Regions from separate parts of the Pseudomonas hormoni genome, predicted to be linked through region 2. Evidence: predicted binding sites of a transcription regulator. Region 2 holds the regulator's gene; each other region holds the start of a gene.
What was found. The regulator sigma-54, encoded in region 2, starts transcription at its own class of promoters, with help from an activator protein. The targets are predictions, from matches to a motif close to ANTGGCATNNANNTTGCTNT.

Region 1: the regulator sigma-54 is predicted to act here: its motif matches at 2,319-2,338, upstream of glnK (P-II family nitrogen regulator).
Region 3: the regulator sigma-54 is predicted to act here: its motif matches at 1,619-1,638, upstream of glnA (glutamate--ammonia ligase).
Region 4: the regulator sigma-54 is predicted to act here: its motif matches at 1,578-1,597, upstream of KJF94_RS05525 (circularly permuted type 2 ATP-grasp protein).

The regions. Positions count from the first base shown of each region.
Region 1 is NZ_CP075566.1:5,494,574-5,498,784, forward strand. Features, by position in the region: gene KJF94_RS25610 (secondary thiamine-phosphate synthase enzyme YjbQ) at 1-187, opposite strand, end outside; gene KJF94_RS25615 (ammonium transporter) at 401-1,738, opposite strand; gene glnK (P-II family nitrogen regulator) at 1,774-2,112, opposite strand; gene KJF94_RS25625 (accessory factor UbiK family protein) at 2,531-2,791, shown strand; gene KJF94_RS25630 (YifB family Mg chelatase-like AAA ATPase) at 3,054-4,211, shown strand, end outside.
Region 2 is NZ_CP075566.1:253,906-258,116, reverse strand. Features, by position in the region: gene lptA (lipopolysaccharide transport periplasmic protein LptA) at 1-477, shown strand, start outside; gene lptB (LPS export ABC transporter ATP-binding protein) at 477-1,202, shown strand; gene KJF94_RS01105 (RNA polymerase factor sigma-54) at 1,387-2,880, shown strand; gene hpf (ribosome hibernation-promoting factor, HPF/YfiA family) at 2,955-3,263, shown strand; gene ptsN (PTS IIA-like nitrogen regulatory protein PtsN) at 3,276-3,740, shown strand; gene rapZ (RNase adapter RapZ) at 3,743-4,211, shown strand, end outside.
Region 3 is NZ_CP075566.1:6,063,721-6,067,931, reverse strand. Features, by position in the region: gene thiI (tRNA uracil 4-sulfurtransferase ThiI) at 1-1,404, opposite strand, end outside; gene glnA (glutamate--ammonia ligase) at 1,733-3,139, shown strand; gene KJF94_RS28255 (DUF4124 domain-containing protein) at 3,438-3,947, shown strand; gene KJF94_RS28250 (DUF4124 domain-containing protein) at 3,944-4,211, shown strand, end outside.
Region 4 is NZ_CP075566.1:1,186,497-1,190,707, forward strand. Features, by position in the region: gene speE (polyamine aminopropyltransferase) at 1-194, shown strand, start outside; gene KJF94_RS05515 (hypothetical protein) at 418-651, shown strand; gene KJF94_RS05520 (ribonuclease E inhibitor RraB) at 870-1,211, shown strand; gene KJF94_RS05525 (circularly permuted type 2 ATP-grasp protein) at 1,630-3,039, shown strand; gene KJF94_RS05530 (alpha-E domain-containing protein) at 3,052-4,002, shown strand; gene KJF94_RS05535 (transglutaminase family protein) at 3,999-4,211, shown strand, end outside.

The DNA.
Region 1 (4,211 bases), 1.2 Mb from region 2:
AGTCGCGACGTACCGCCGGATCGGCGTTCTCGTTGATGGTCAACGACGCCGAGGTATGCTGCAGCCACAAATGCAACAGACCGACCCGACACGCCTTGAGTTCAGGCAGGCCGGCGAGTAACTCGTCCGTTACCAGATGAAAGCCCCGGGGCCTCGCCCGCAGGGTAATCAGAGTCTGTTGCCACATACAGTTCTCCGCACGTTCGGGGCGCATTCTAGCGCGCTCTGGGAAAAAACAAAGGCCCTAATATTCCTTCAATCATGTAAGCCATTGGCCGCAGAAAAACGCCCGTCGTAAACGCCACTAAACGTGTACGAAAAAACCTTTCAGCAGTTCCTTCACTGACAAATTCCAGACAAAAAAATGCCCGGCAAGCCGGGCAAATTTTTATGCGCGTGTTTACAAGTTGTAGCCGCGTTCGTTGTGGAGTGCCAGATCGATGCCGACGGCCTCTTCTTCTTCGGTGATACGCAGACCCATGACGGCGTCCAGCACCTTGAGAATGATGTAGGTGACGATCGCGGTGTAGATCACCGTGAAGCCCACGCCTTTGCACTGAATCCAGACTTGTGCGGCGATGTCGGTGACGGTGCCGAAGCCACCCAGCGACGGAGCGGCGAACACACCGGTCAGGATCGCGCCGAGGATACCGCCGATGCCGTGCACACCGAAGGCGTCCAGGGAATCGTCATAGCCGAGTTTGCGTTTCAGCGTGGTCGCGCAGAAGAAGCACACTACGCCCGCTGCCAGACCGATCACCAGAGCGCCCATCGGGCCCACGGTGCCGGCGGCCGGGGTGATTGCAACCAGACCGGCGACCACACCCGAAGCAATACCCAGTGCACTTGGTTTGCCGTGGGTGACCCACTCGGCGAACATCCAGCCGAGTGCGGCGGCGGCGGTTGCGATCTGAGTCACGAGCATTGCCATGCCGGCAGTGCCGTTGGCTGCTGCAGCGGAACCGGCGTTGAAACCGAACCAGCCGACCCACAGCATCGCCGCGCCCATCAGGGTGTAACCGAGGTTGTGCGGTGCCATCGGGGTGGTCGGGAAGCCTTTGCGCTTGCCCAGCACCAGGCAGGCAATCAGGCCTGCCACACCGGCGTTGATGTGCACCACGGTGCCGCCGGCGAAGTCCAGCACGCCCCAGTCCCACAACAGGCCGCCGTTGCCGGACCAGACCATGTGCGCGATCGGTGCATACACCAGAGTGAACCAGATGCCCATGAAGATCAGCATGGCGGAGAATTTCATCCGCTCGGCGAAAGCACCGACGATCAGCGCAGGGGTGATGATGGCGAAGGTCATCTGGAAGGTGATGAACACCGCCTCAGGGAACAGCGCCGCCGGCCCGGTGAGGCTGGCTGGCGTGACACCGGCGAGGAAAGCCTTGCCCATGCCGCCGAAGAACGAATTGAAGTTGACGACGCCTTGTTCCATGCCGGTGGTGTCGAACGCGATGCTGTAGCCATAAATGACCCACAGAATGCTGATCAGACCGGTAATGGCGAAGCACTGCATCATCACGGAAAGAATGTTTTTCGACCGAACCATGCCGCCGTAGAACAGCGCGAGGCCGGGAATGGTCATGAACAGCACGAGGGCTGTCGAGGTCATCATCCAGGCGGTATCGCCGGAATTGAGGACTGGGGCCGCCACTTCGTCTGCCGCCATGGCCAGGCTGGGCATTACGAGGGACAACAGGGCTCCTAGCCCTGCGAATTTACGCAGAGTCATATTGTTTTCTCCTGGGGCGTTGGGTTTGTGGCGGCTTAGATTGCGTCGGTATCGGTTTCGCCGGTACGGATGCGAATCGCCTGTTCCAGATTGACCACGAAGATCTTGCCGTCACCAATCTTGCCGGTGTTGGCCGCCTTGGTTATCGCCTCGATAACCCGGTCCAGATCCTTGTCGTCAATGGCGACATCGATCTTCACCTTGGGCAGGAAATCGACCACGTATTCCGCGCCGCGATACAGCTCGGTGTGACCCTTCTGCCGACCGAAGCCTTTGACTTCAGTAACGGTAATGCCCTGCACGCCGATCTCGGACAACGACTCGCGCACGTCGTCCAACTTGAACGGCTTGATGATGGCAGTGACTAGCTTCATGAAAACTCTCTCCCGAATTGGTGGACTTGCCCCAGGAAAACAAACCCGACTCAAGTCTAAGCGCAGTGCCTGGCTTTGTAACGCATCGTCGGCCTTACCTGCCCGTCCGACGCCAGCTAACCGCTCCGTACGAAACACTTCCCCCGTTCCGCTTGGCGCACTGCATTCGTCACATCGACTGCATCAGTGCATGGGTCACTACCGACTAAGCAGAAAGCTTGCCATCTCGCCAAAAGCCCTTGATATCAAGCGCTTGCCTGCAACGGCGGGTTGCTGCGCTCGATTGCCCGATGCGTAACGCACAACAACAGTGCGATGCCGTCCGTCCGCATGCGCGAAAAGCGTGCATCCCTGCGGTCGGGATTGACTATAGACACTGCGTGATACACTGCCCGCCATTGTTTTAAGGACATTTCCCATGCTCGCGCCCAAAGACTTCCTCGACGCCCTGACCGGCACCGCCTCCCGCCTCTTCAGCGGCGACACCCCACTGCCGAAAAGCGAAATCGAAAGCCAGTTCAAGGCGTTGTTGCAGAGCGGCTTCAGCAAACTGGACCTGGTGAGCCGGGAAGAGTTTGATAGCCAGATGGTTGTGCTCGCACGCACCCGTGCGCGGCTGGAGAGTCTTGAGGCGAAGGTGGCGGAACTGGAAGCGAAGCTGAATCCGCCAACCGAATAACCCTGTGATTTGAAATACAGCCCCCCTGTGGGAGCGAGCCTGCTCGCGATGAACGCCAGAGCGCCGCGGTGATCCAGTAAACACGGGGCTTCGTTAACGACCATCGCGAGCAAGCTCGCTCCTACTAGTGGGCATTAGGTCTCGCTGAAGCTCGCAACATCCAGCCAAAGTTTGGCGCCTCCGCCCCCACGCTAAATCACCACCTTCGAACTACCCTTCAAAAAACCGCAGGAAGCGGTGCTCTTCAGCTCAAGGAATGACCATGTCCCTCTCCATCGTCCACAGCCGCGCCCAAATTGGCGTGGATGCGCCCGCCGTCACCGTCGAAGTCCATCTGGCCAACGGTTTGCCCTCGCTGACAATGGTTGGTTTACCCGAAGCAGCGGTGAAGGAAAGCAAGGACCGGGTGCGCAGTGCGATCATCAATTCGGGGCTGCAATTTCCGGCGCGGCGGATCACGTTGAATCTGGCCCCGGCCGATTTGCCGAAGGATGGTGGGCGGTTTGACTTGGCGATAGCCTTGGGGATTCTCTCCGCCAGCGTGCAGGTACCGACGTTGACGCTGGATGATGTGGAATGCCTGGGAGAGTTGGCGCTGTCGGGCGCGGTGCGTGCCGTGAGGGGTGTGTTGCCGGCAGCGCTGGCCGCCCGCAAAGCCGGACGCTCGCTGATGGTGCCGCGAGCGAATGCGGAGGAGGCATGCCTGGCATCGGGGCTGAAAGTCATCGCCGTGGATCACTTGCTGGAAGCAGTGGCGCATTTCAATGGCCACACGCCGGTTGAGCCCTACGCTTCCAATGGTCTGCTTTACGCCAGCAAACCCTATCCCGACCTGAATGAAGTGCAGGGCCAACTCTCGGCCAAGCGCGCTTTGCTGATTGCAGCGGCCGGGGCTCATAACTTGCTGTTCAGCGGCCCGCCAGGGACCGGAAAAACACTGTTGGCGAGTCGGTTGCCAGGGCTGTTACCGCCATTGGCAGAAAACGAGGCGCTGGAGGTCGCGGCCATTCAATCAGTCACCAGTTGCGTCCCTTTGAGTCACTGGCCGCAACGACCGTTTCGCCAGCCCCATCACTCGGCCTCCGGGCCGGCGCTGGTGGGCGGTGGTTCGAAACCGCAACCCGGCGAGATCACCCTCGCCCACCATGGCGTACTGTTTCTCGACGAACTGCCGGAGTTTGATCGCAAGGTGCTCGAGGTTTTAAGAGAACCGCTGGAGTCCGGGCATATCGTGATTTCCCGGGCAAAGGATCGCGTGCGGTTTCCGGCACGCTTTCAATTGGTGGCCGCGATGAATCCGTGCCCCTGTGGATATCTCGGCGAACCCAGTGGTCGCTGTTCCTGCACGCCTGACATGGTTCAACGCTACCGCAACAAACTCTCCGGGCCACTGCTGGATCGGATCGATCTGCACTTGACG
Region 2 (4,211 bases):
CTGCCGAACGATCAACAGCAGCCTATCCGCATCCAGGCCGACGATGCCCAGCTGGACGACAAGAATGGTATTGCCACCTACAAAGGTGACGTGATCATTACCCAGGGTTCGATGATCGTTAAAGGCAATACTGTGACCATCACTCGAACTGCTGCGGGCGACATTGACGTGGTGACTTCGGTGGGCAACCTGGCCTACTTCGAGCAGCTGCAGACCGCTGGCGACACCAAGCCGGTTCAGGGCTACGGAGTCACCATCCAATACCACGCCTCGCAAGACCGCGTCGTGCTGATCGATCGCGCCAAAGTCATCGACAAGGACGGCAACGTTACCCAAGGCGAGAAAATCGTCTACGACACCAACAAAAAGCTCGCCAGCGCCGGCCGTGCCACAGGCACCAACGTGACCGAGTCGCGTCCGCGCATCGACATGGTGATCCAGCCGAAAAAGAAAACCGAAGAGCAAAAGGCCCCGTAATGGCAACTCTGAAAGCTCAGCATCTGGCCAAGAGCTACAAGAGCCGTCAGGTCGTGCGCGACGTCAGCCTGTCCATCGACAGCGGTCAGATCGTCGGCCTGCTTGGTCCTAACGGCGCCGGCAAGACCACCTGCTTCTACATGATCGTCGGCCTGGTTCAGGCCGATCAGGGTCGCGTCCTGATCGACGATCTGGACGTCAGCCACCAGCCGATGCACGGTCGTGCGAAGGCCGGTATCGGCTATCTTCCGCAAGAAGCGTCGATCTTCCGCAAACTCTCGGTCGCCGACAACATCATGGCGATCCTCGAGACCCGCAAGGAACTCGACAAGGCCGATCGTCGCAAAGAGCTGGAAAGCCTGCTGCAGGAATTCCACATCAGCCACATCCGCGACAACCTCGGCATGAGCCTGTCCGGTGGCGAACGCCGCCGTGTGGAAATCGCCCGGGCACTGGCAACCAACCCGAAATTCATCCTCCTCGACGAACCCTTCGCCGGTGTAGACCCGATTTCGGTGGGCGATATCAAGCAGATTATCTACCACCTCAAGGCCAAGGGCATTGGCGTGCTGATCACCGATCACAACGTCCGTGAAACCCTGGATATCTGCGAAACCGCCTACATCGTCAACGATGGCCAGCTGATCGCCGAAGGTGACTCTGCCACGATCCTGGCCAATGACCTCGTGAAAGAAGTTTATCTGGGCCATGAGTTCCGCCTGTAAGCGCTGAGGTGTCTGGCTGGTTGTCCGAGCGTTTGTCTCGATAAAAAATCAATACTTTTTTATTGTTACAGCGCTCTAGGCAAACGCTGCAGTTTCGGGCATATAATTTGCTTATGTTTGGCGCTTCGGCGCCCTGTAGTGGATGGCGCATGTGCGCCGGCGAATAAGGTGTTTAGCCCCTGCCATGAAACCATCGCTAGTCTTGAGAATGGGCCAGCAGCTGACGATGACACCGCAGCTGCAACAGGCCATCCGCCTGCTCCAATTGTCGACCCTGGACCTGCAACAGGAAATCCAGGAGGCCCTGGAGTCCAATCCGATGCTCGAACGCCAGGAAGAAGGCGACGACTTCGATAACGCCGACCCCTTGGCCGACAAAGCCGAACAGCAACCCAACGCCGACGTCTCAGAACCCTCCTACCAGGAAACCGCCCCGACGGTGGACAACCTCGATGAGGGCGACTGGAACGAGCGCATTCCCAACGAACTGCCCGTCGACACTGCATGGGAAGACGTCTACCAGACCAGCGCCAGCAGCCTGCCGAGCAACGATGACGACGAGTGGGATTTCACCACCCGCACATCGGCCGGTGAAAGTCTGCAAAGCCATCTGTTATGGCAACTGAACCTGGCGCCAATGTCCGACACCGATCGCCTGATCGCCGTGACCCTGATCGATTGCATCAACAATCAGGGCTACCTGGACGAAACTCTCGAGGAAATCCTCGAAGCCTTCGATCCGGAACTCGACATCGAACTGGACGAGATCGAAGCCGTCCTGCATCGCATCCAGCAATTCGAACCGGCGGGCATCGGCGCCCGCAACCTCGGCGAATGCCTGCTGCTGCAATTGCGCCAGCTGCCCGCCAAGACACCCTGGCTGGCCGAGGCCAAGCGCCTGGTCACCGACTACATCGACTTGCTCGGCAGCCGCGACTACAGCCAGCTGATGCGCCGCATGAAGCTCAAGGAAGATGAACTGCGCCAGGTCATCGAACTGGTACAGAGCCTCAACCCACGCCCTGGCTCGCAGATCGAGTCCAGTGAAGCCGAATACGTCGTTCCCGACGTGATCGTGCGCAAGGACAACGAGCGCTGGCTGGTAGAACTGAATCAGGAATCGGTACCGCGGCTGCGGGTCAACGCCCAATACGCCGGTTTCGTGCGCCGCGCCGACACCAGCGCCGACAACACCTTCATGCGCAATCAGTTGCAAGAGGCTCGCTGGTTCATCAAGAGCCTGCAAAGCCGTAACGAAACCCTGATGAAAGTTGCCACCCAGATCGTCGAGCATCAACGCGGTTTTCTGGAATACGGCGACGAAGCGATGAAACCGTTGGTGCTGCATGACATCGCCGAAGCGGTGGGCATGCACGAATCAACGATTTCCCGGGTGACCACGCAAAAATTCATGCATACCCCTCGGGGCATATATGAGCTGAAATACTTTTTCTCCAGCCATGTCAGCACCTCCGAAGGCGGCGAATGCTCGTCCACGGCGATCCGCGCGATCATCAAAAAACTGGTTGCTGCGGAAAATCAGAAAAAGCCGTTGAGTGACAGCAAGATCGCTGGTTTACTGGAGGCACAAGGCATTCAGGTGGCTCGCCGCACCGTCGCCAAGTACCGCGAATCCCTCGGGATCGCGCCTTCGAGCGAACGCAAGCGGTTGATGTAGAGCCACGCCACAGCGTTCCAGTGGTAGATCATCTGATCTACCGCTTTATGCACTGGCAACGAAGGAGAAGCTGTATGCAAGTCAACATCAGTGGACACCAACTGGAAGTGACCGAACCTCTTCGCACCTACATCGGCGAAAAACTCGAACGATTAGAGCGGCATTTCGACAAGATCACCAACGTGCAAGTCACGATGACGGTCGAGAAGCTGAAGCAGAAAATCGAAGCCACGCTGCATATTCCCGGCAATGAAGTGGTCGCAAACGCGGAACATACCGACATGTACGCGGCGATCGACGCGCTGACCGACAAGCTGGATAAACAACTCAAAAAGCATAAGGAAAAGACCCAAAGCCTCCTCCAGGGCGCGACCGGTCGTTAACACTCCCAACCCATGATCCGACTTGAAAGCATCCTGACCCCCGGCCGTTCCCTCGTGAACGTGCCGGGCGGCAGCAAAAAGAAAGCCCTCGAGCAAATTGCCAATCTGATCGCCCGCGAAGTGCCGGCTCTGGAGATGCAAGATGTCTTCGAGGCTTTGATTGCCCGTGAAAAACTTGGCTCGACCGGTTTTGGTAACGGCATCGCTATCCCCCACTGTCGGCTGAAAGGTTGCACCTCGCCCATCAGTGCCTTGATGCACCTGGACGCTCCCATCGATTTTGACGCCATCGACGGCGCCCCGGTTGACCTGCTGTTCGTTCTGCTGGTCCCGGAAGCGGCTACCGATGCGCACCTTGAATTGCTCCGCCAGATCGCAAGCATGCTTGATCGCAAGGAAGTCCGTGATCGCCTGCGTAGCGCCGCGAGCAATGAAGCCTTGTATCAGGTTGTCCTGGACGAGCAAAACGGGCACTAATCATGCGCTTGATCATCGTCAGTGGCCGTTCCGGCTCAGGTAAAAGTACCGCACTCGATGTTCTCGAGGACAACGGCTATTACTGCATCGACAACCTGCCCGCCGGGTTGCTGCCGGAACTGGCCGAACGTGCGTTGATTCATACTGAGCTCGCGCAGCCGCTGGTTGCCGTCTCCATCGACGCACGCAACTTGCCGAGTCACCTGACCCGTTTTCCGGAACTGCTCGCAGAAGTCCGCAGCCGGCATATCCAGTGCGATGTCCTGTATCTGGATGCCGACGAAGAAACCTTGCTCAAGCGCTTTTCGGAAACCCGCCGTCGTCACCCGCTAAGCAGCGCCAATCGCTCGCTGGCCGAGGCGATCAACGATGAAACCAGCCTGCTCGGGCCAATTGCCGACCTCGCCGATCTCAAGGTCAACACCACGAACCTGAACCTGTATCAGCTGCGCGATACCATCAAGTTGCGCC
Region 3 (4,211 bases), 670 kb from region 2:
GTGGGCATGCAGGCGACTCATCACGCCTTTGTCGCAATACAGCAGGTACTGGCGAGTAGGGTCCAGTTCCTTGAAACGAGCGTTCAATGCATAAAACGGCATCGTCTGTACCTCAATGCCACCGAGTTCCAGCGGCTCGTCTTCAGCGGCATCCGGGTGACGGATGTCGATGATGATCTGGCCCGCCAGTGCTTCGCTGACTTCTTCGATCTGCAAGTCCTGGCCCAATTCGTCGATCACGCGATCGATCGGCACCAGTTTGGCGTTCTCGAGCGCACGCTCAAGGACCGCCATGTCGAATTCTTTCTCTTCATGCTCCACGCGCGGACGCTTGGCGTGGGTCTTGGGGTTCACCGAGATGACCCCGCAATACTCCGGCATGTGCTTGGCGAAGTCGGCAGTGCCGATTTCGTTGGCCAGGTCGATGATGTCCTGCTTGTGACTGGCGATCAGCGGACGCAAGACCAGCTTGTCGGTCACGCAGTCGATCACGGACAGGTTCGGCAGCGTCTGGCTGGAAACCTGGGAAATCGCTTCACCGGTAACCAGCGCCTCGATGTCCAGCCGATCGGCAATACGGGAAGCAGCGCGCAACATCATACGCTTCAAAACTACACCCATATGACTGTTATCGACTTTCCCGAGAATTTCTCCCAGGACTTCCTCGAACGGTACACTGACAAATAACACGCGTTGGGAGCTGCCGTACTTCTTCCAGATGAAGTGCGCGACTTCCATGACGCCCAGTTCATGGGCCCGCCCGCCCAGATTGAAGAAGCAGAAATGGCTCATCAGGCCGCGGCGCATGATCTGGTAAGCGGCAACAGTGGAATCGAAGCCGCCGGACATCAGTACAAGCGTCTGCTCCAGTGCACCCAGCGGATAACCGCCGATGCTGTTGTGCTGGCTGTGGATCACGAACAACCGTTTGTCGCGAATTTCGATACGGACTTCGATTTCCGGCTCTTTCAGCGAGATTCCGGCGGCACCGCACTGACGACGCAGTTGGCTGCCGACGTATTTCTCGACATCCATCGAACTGAATTCATGCTTGCCGGCGCGCTTGCAGCGCACCGAAAAAATCTTCCCGGCCAGCGAATCACCGAAGTGCAGCTTGCACTTGGCGACGATGTCATCGAAGTCGCCCAGCGGGTACTCGTCGACCTGCAGGAAATGCGCGATGCCCGGCATGCAGCTCAGGCGCTCGGTCATGTCCTTCAGTACTTTGGGCTCAGTCACGCGGGTTTCAAGCTCGAGATTGTCCCACACACCGTTCACCACCACGGCCGGGTCCAGATCGCGGAGCACGGTGCGGATGTTTTTGGCCAACTGGCGGATGAAACGCATCCGTACCGGGCGGCTCTTGATGGTGATCTCGGGGAAGACTTTTACGATTAGTTTCATGAAAACAGCGCGCGCTGGGCCAGCCGAAAAAGGGGGGCGCGGATTATAGCGGAAATTGCTCAAGGTTTAACCAGTTAATGTGCAGAAGGTTTTCGACGCACCAAAACGGGTCATTTACTGATTTTGACGCAACATTGTAGGGCGACATTTTGCACCGCAATGCGATTTGTGCCTTTATAAGCGTGATATTGGGGCAAAAAACCCATGCTGGGGCACTGGCATGCAATTTGCTCCCTTGTGAGGCAGGTTGCCTTGGCAGAGTATTCGCGCCGGCATCACAAACATTTAAGGGCAACCACTACCAGCCCTAATCCACCCGGAGGACACTATGTCGAAGTCGGTTCAACTCATCAAAGATCATGACGTCAAGTGGATTGATCTGCGCTTCACGGACACCAAAGGCACTCAGCACCACGTGACCATGCCGGCTCGCGACGCGCTGGATGAAGCTTTCTTCGAAGAAGGCAAAATGTTCGACGGTTCCTCCATCGCTGGCTGGAAAGGCATCGAAGCCTCCGACATGATCCTGATGCCGGACGACAGCACCGCTGTTCTCGACCCGTTCACCGAAGAGCCGACCCTGATCCTGGTTTGCGACGTGATCGAGCCTTCGACCATGCAAGGCTACGACCGCGACCCACGTGCGATCGCCAAGCGCGCCGAGGAATACCTGAAGTCGACCGGTATCGGTGACACCGTATTCGTTGGTCCGGAACCAGAATTCTTCATCTTCGACGAAGTGAAGTTCAAGTCCGACATCTCCGGCTCCATGTTCAAAATCTTCTCCGAACAAGGTTCGTGGATGTCCGACCAGGACGTGGAAGGCGGCAACCGCGGCCACCGTCCAGGCGTCAAAGGCGGCTACTTCCCTGTTCCGCCGTTCGACCATGACCACGAAATCCGTACCTCCATGTGCAACGCCATGGAAGAAATGGGCCTGGTCATCGAAGTTCACCACCACGAAGTGGCGACTGCCGGTCAGAACGAAATCGGCGTGAAGTTCAACACCCTGGTTGCCAAGGCTGACGAAGTTCAGACCCTGAAGTACTGCGTGCACAACGTGGCTGATGCCTACGGCCGCACCGCGACCTTCATGCCCAAGCCTCTGTACGGCGACAACGGCTCGGGTATGCACGTTCACCTGTCCATCGCCAAAGATGGCAAGAACACCTTCGCTGGCGAAGGCTATGCCGGCCTGTCCGACACCGCTCTGTACTTCATCGGCGGCATCATCAAGCACGGTAAGGCACTGAACGGCTTCACCAACCCGTCGACCAACTCCTACAAGCGTCTGGTCCCAGGTTTTGAAGCTCCAGTAATGCTGGCCTACTCGGCTCGCAACCGTTCCGCTTCGATCCGTATTCCTTACGTGTCCAGCCCTCGCGCTCGCCGTATCGAAGCTCGCTTCCCGGATCCAGCAGCCAACCCATACCTGGGCTTCGCCGCACTGTTGATGGCTGGCCTGGACGGCATCCAGAACAAGATCCACCCTGGCGACGCAGCTGACAAAAACCTGTACGACCTGCCGCCTGAAGAGGCGAAAGAGATCCCACAAGTTTGCGGCAGCCTGAAAGAAGCCCTGGAAGAGCTGGACAAAGGTCGTGCGTTCCTGACCAAAGGCGGCGTGTTCTCCGATGACTTCATCGACGCTTACATCGCTCTGAAAAGCGAAGAAGAAATCAAGGTTCGTACCTTCGTACACCCACTGGAATACGAGCTGTACTACAGCTGCTGATCCGGTAGCGCCTGCGCAAGCGGCGTGACAAAAAGAGGCCTCCTTCGGGAGGCCTTTTTTGTGGGCGCGATTCAGGCCTGACGAAGAAACCCTGTGGGAGCGGGCTTGCCCGCGATGGCGTTAGCACATCCGACAGCAATGTTGACTGGTGCAACGCTATCGCGGGCAAGCCCGCTCCCACAGGGTTATGCGGCGGTTTTGAAGAATCTCGGAAATCATGCCCAAATGTTTACAACTTGGGCCAACCGCCGCCTCTGACCTATGCTGCAATCCAACGCTTTCGTTTCTGGTCGATTTTATGGGTCGTGGTTTTCTATTGATGCTGCTGTTGATCGCCCTGCCCGCCACAGCGCAGATCTATAAGTACACCGACGCCGCCGGTAACACCGCTTACAGCAATCAACCGCCCGACGGCGTGAAGGCGGAGCCGGTCGAGCTACCGCCGCTCAATAGCGTCGAGCGCCAGGCACCTCCTGCCCCACCTGCCGAAACCACCAGCCGCGAACAGTCCCGCAGCGCCTACGAGGTGCTGGAGCTGACCAACTTGCCCACCACCGAGGCGCTGCGCGCCAACAACGGCACATTCACCGTCAACGTGCTGATCAAACCCCGTCTGCAAGGTCCGCATTTATTCAGGTTGTTGCTGGACGATCAGCCTTACGGCCAGCCGAGCAACGTGCCGATCCTGCAACTGGTCAACATTGATCGCGGCACCCACAGCCTCGCGGTCCAGGTGATCGAAGGGGAAAACGTCGTCCAGCAGAGCCCGATCGTGACCTTCACCGTCCAGCGGGTGCACAAGCCGTGAGGTGGTGCCTGTTGATCGCCTGCCTGATCGTGCCGCCCGTGTCGGCCGAGGTCTTCACCTACATCGACGCCCAGGGCAATCGGGTTTTCACTGACCAGCCCGGCTCCCGCAACGCCAAACGCGTGCCGCTGGCGCCGAGCAACCGCATGTCCGCCAATCCGACCGGCGCAGCGCCGGTAATTGCCGAGAAAAAAACCGAAACCAAACCCCTGTTCCGCTACGACCTGCTCAGAGTGCTGGTGCCCGAGCCCGATGCCACGATCC
Region 4 (4,211 bases), 930 kb from region 2:
ACATCGGCGGTTCGATGACATTTGCCTGGGGCGCGACCAATACCGCCTATCGCAAACTGTCCCGCGAAACCCTGCAGCAGCGCTTCGCCGGCAGCGGCATCATCACCCGCTACTACAACCCGGAAATCCACATTGGCGCGTTTGCCTTGCCGCAATACGTCCTGCAAGCGATCAATAAGCCAAGCAACGACTAAACTAAAGAAGTACGCATAACCCTGTAGGAGCGAAGCTTGCTCGCGAATGCGCAGTGTCAGTCAATACACATGTCGACTGATGCACCGCCTTCGCGAGCAAGCTTCGCTCCTACAGGTTCTGTGTTTTTTCATGCTTGCGTGCGGTAATCCGTTTGAACGATCAGTCGGGGCAAAAGTCCAGATAGTTGAAAGCCCATTTGCGGGTTTGTTCGAGGAGGCACTGATGCAAAAGTGGAAGATCACTTTCGTGGATGATCACGGCGAAACAGTCGACGAAATCTTTGAGTGTGATGAGTGCCCGGATAACGAGCACGCCGCGAAAATGCTCAAGGAGCGTCTTTTCCCCGTCGCCGCCGAACTGGATCTGAACGATCTGGAAGGGCGAACTGCTGACGCTACCGTCAAAAACCTCAAGACCCAGAACAGCATACAAATCCTCGGCATTACTCCCGTCTGATATACCCTCTGGCACACTCATGAAACACCAGGCCTTGGCAGCGGCACTTACTTGAGGCTACTCTGCAAGCGAGATCAGCGATTGGATCGCTAAGGTCTGGTCTTGTCAGCTACATGCTTGTTTCCCGGCGGCAACGTGGTTGCCGCATTGCCCGCACCATTCGGTTGCGGGCGTCGGGAGTACGGAAAGTCTATCCATCGGTTTGAGGAGGACGTTTCATGAGCACAGCCTATCAAGAAGACATCAGCAGCTCGGTGCTGCGCCGCATGAAAGAAGGCGGTTTCGACTTTTCACGATTCCATCCGATCGAGTTCTACGCCATTTTCCCGGACGAGGAGCGGGCACGCAGGGCGGCAGGGCATTATTCCGGCGAATCCATGAATGCACAGATCAGCGTACGCGACGACGGCGCATGGGCCCTGGAACTGAGCAAAGTGATGTCCGCCACCTACGACGGCATTGGCGACTTTGAGCAGGACTTCGAGGCAGTGGTCGAGCCTTTGGGCGGCATCATCGAAGGATGGGGCGTCAAGCAGGAGGTACGAGGGCTACTCGCATAACACTTATGAACAGCGACAACATTCACTAACGGCTGACCTTCGGGTTGGCCGTTTTAGTTTGCGCAGAATTCAAGGCCCAATCGCCGCCGAACCACCTGCCACACCACCGGGCACAAATCCCGAAACAAAAAAAAGCCGCCTGAGCAAGGCGGCTAAAAGGGAAGTTCGGTGAGCATTTACAGCGAATGTGCGGATTATCCGCGTCACCCCCCGGGCAGTGAAATCAACTCTGGCTATGCTGGTGATAGGCGAAAGCATTGCTTCGCAATGAAGCGGGGGCGATCAGGTTGGGGCATTTGCCGCACAAGTATGGTGCGGTGGATGCGCGACGAATATCCAACCGATTGATATCAAAGCGTTTATGCCGATGGCACGGGCCTTGCGAAGGCCTGTAGGTCCGGGTGACAAGGAGTACGGCATGATCCGCACCTATTTTGATGAGATGTACGATGCCGGCGGCCAGGTCCGCCCGCATTATCGGGAGTTTGCCCGTTGGCTGGCCGAGACGCCTGACGAGCTTCTGGCCCAACGGCGACGCGAGGCCGATCTGTTGTTTCATCGCGCCGGGATTACTTTCACGCTTTACGGGGACGAGCAGGGGACAGAGCGCCTGATTCCCTTCGACACCATTCCGCGCAGCATCCCCGCCAGCGAATGGCGGATTGTCGAACGTGGCTGCATCCAGCGGGTCAAGGCGTTGAACATGTTCCTCGCCGACCTGTATCACGAGCAGCGCATCATCAAGGCCGGCATCATCCCGGCCGAGCAAGTGCTGGCCAACGAGCAATACCAGTTGGCGATGCAAGGCCTGGATTTGCACCGGGATATCTATTCGCACATCTCCGGCGTCGATCTGGTGCGTGATGGCGACGGCACGTACTACGTGCTGGAAGACAACCTTCGTACACCGAGTGGCGTGAGCTACATGCTCGAAGACCGCAAGATGATGATGCGGCTGTTCCCCGAACTGTTCTCGGCCCAACGCATCGCGCCGATCGACCACTATCCGAACCTGTTGCTCGACACCCTGAAAAGCTCCAGCCCGATCGATAACCCGAGCGTGGTGGTGCTGACGCCGGGGCGCTTCAACAGTGCGTTTTTCGAGCATGCATTCCTGGCGCGGGAAATGGGCGTCGAACTGGTAGAAGGCGCGGACCTGTTCGTGCGTGACGACAAGGTGTTCATGCGCACCACGGACGGGCCGAAAGCGGTCGATGTGATCTACCGTCGCCTCGACGATGCGTTCCTCGATCCGCTGGCGTTCAATCCGGATTCGATGCTCGGCGTGCCGGGGCTGCTGTCGTCCTACCGCTCGGGCAACGTGGTGCTGGCGAATGCCATCGGCACCGGGGTCGCGGACGACAAGTCGGTGTATCCGTTTGTCACGGACATGATCCGTTTCTACCTCGATGAAGAACCGATCCTGAAGAACGTTCCGACGTTCCAGTGCCGCAATCCTTCTGAACTGTCCCACGTGCTGGCCAATCTTCCGGATCTGGTGGTCAAGGAAACCCAGGGCTCAGGCGGTTACGGAATGCTGGTAGGGCCGGCGGCGACAGCGGCGGAAATCGAGTCGTTCCGCGCCCGCATCAAGGCCAAGCCCCACGCGTACATCGCGCAACCGACGTTGTCCCTGTCGACCTGTCCGACCTTTGTCGAAAACGGCATCGCTCCACGCCACATCGACCTGCGTCCGTTTGTATTGTCTGGCCGCGAAACCCGGGTCGTACCCGGCGGTTTGACCCGAGTCGCCCTGCGTGAAGGCTCCCTGGTGGTGAATTCCTCCCAGGGCGGCGGAACCAAGGACACCTGGGTGGTCGAGGATTGAAGGAAGCCTGCCATGTTAAGTAGAACTGCCTCGGATTTGTATTGGATGTCGCGTTACCTGGAGCGGGCGGAAAACCTCGCACGGATGCTCGACATCAGTTATTCGCTGTCGCTGATGCCGCAGGATGGTCGCGGTGACGGTCTGCATGAACTCGCGATGCCCTTGTTGATCACCGGCACGCTGGACGACTACCTGGAGCGCCACGGAGAACTGCATGCCGAACGGCTGTTGCATTTTTTTGCCCTCGACGCGGCCAACCCGGCGAGCATCTACAGCTGCCTCGGTGCCGCACGGGCCAGCGCCCATGCAGTGCGCGGGCGCATCACCGCCGACATGTGGGAAAACATCAACGCCACCTGGCTGGAAATTCGCGGGATCGCCGATCAGGGCTTGAGCCGCTACGGCATGAGCCGTTTCTGCGAGTGGATCAAGGAACGTTCGCACCTGTTTCGCGGCGCCTCCTACGGCACCATCATGCGTAACGATGCGTTCCGTTTCATTCGACTGGGCACGTTTATCGAAAGGGCCGACAACACGCTGCGCCTGCTCGACGCCCGCTACGAAATGGCCGGAGATCAGGCCGAAGCGGTCAGCGATGGCACAGCCCACGCCTATTACCAGTGGAGTGCTTTATTGAGGGCGTTGTCTTCGTTCGAGGCCTACACCGAAATCTACCGCGATGCACCCGGTGCCCGGCATGTGGCCGAACTGCTGCTGTTGCGCGCCGATGTCCCGCGTTCGCTGCGAGCGTGCACCGAAGAAATCGACCAGATCCTCGCTCAACTGCCAGGCGCCAACGGTCGTCCCGCGCAACGCCTGGCGGCCGAGATGGACGCGCGCCTGCGCTACACCGGCATCACCGAAATTCTCGACGAAGGCCTGCACGCCTGGCTGACCGAGTTCATCCCGCTGGTGCGCCAGTTGGGTAACGCCATACACAGTTCCTACCTGGAGGCGGCATGAGACTTTCCATTAGCCACGAGACCACCTATCACTACGAAGATCAGGTGCGAGCGAGCATCCAGTACCTGCGACTGACCCCTCACGACAGCGAGCGCCAGCACGTGCTCAGCTGGCAACTCGACCTGCCTCGCCCGGTGCGCGCGCAACTCGATCCGTTCGGCAACATCCTGCACGTGCTGACCATGGACGAGCCGCACGAAGCGATCATC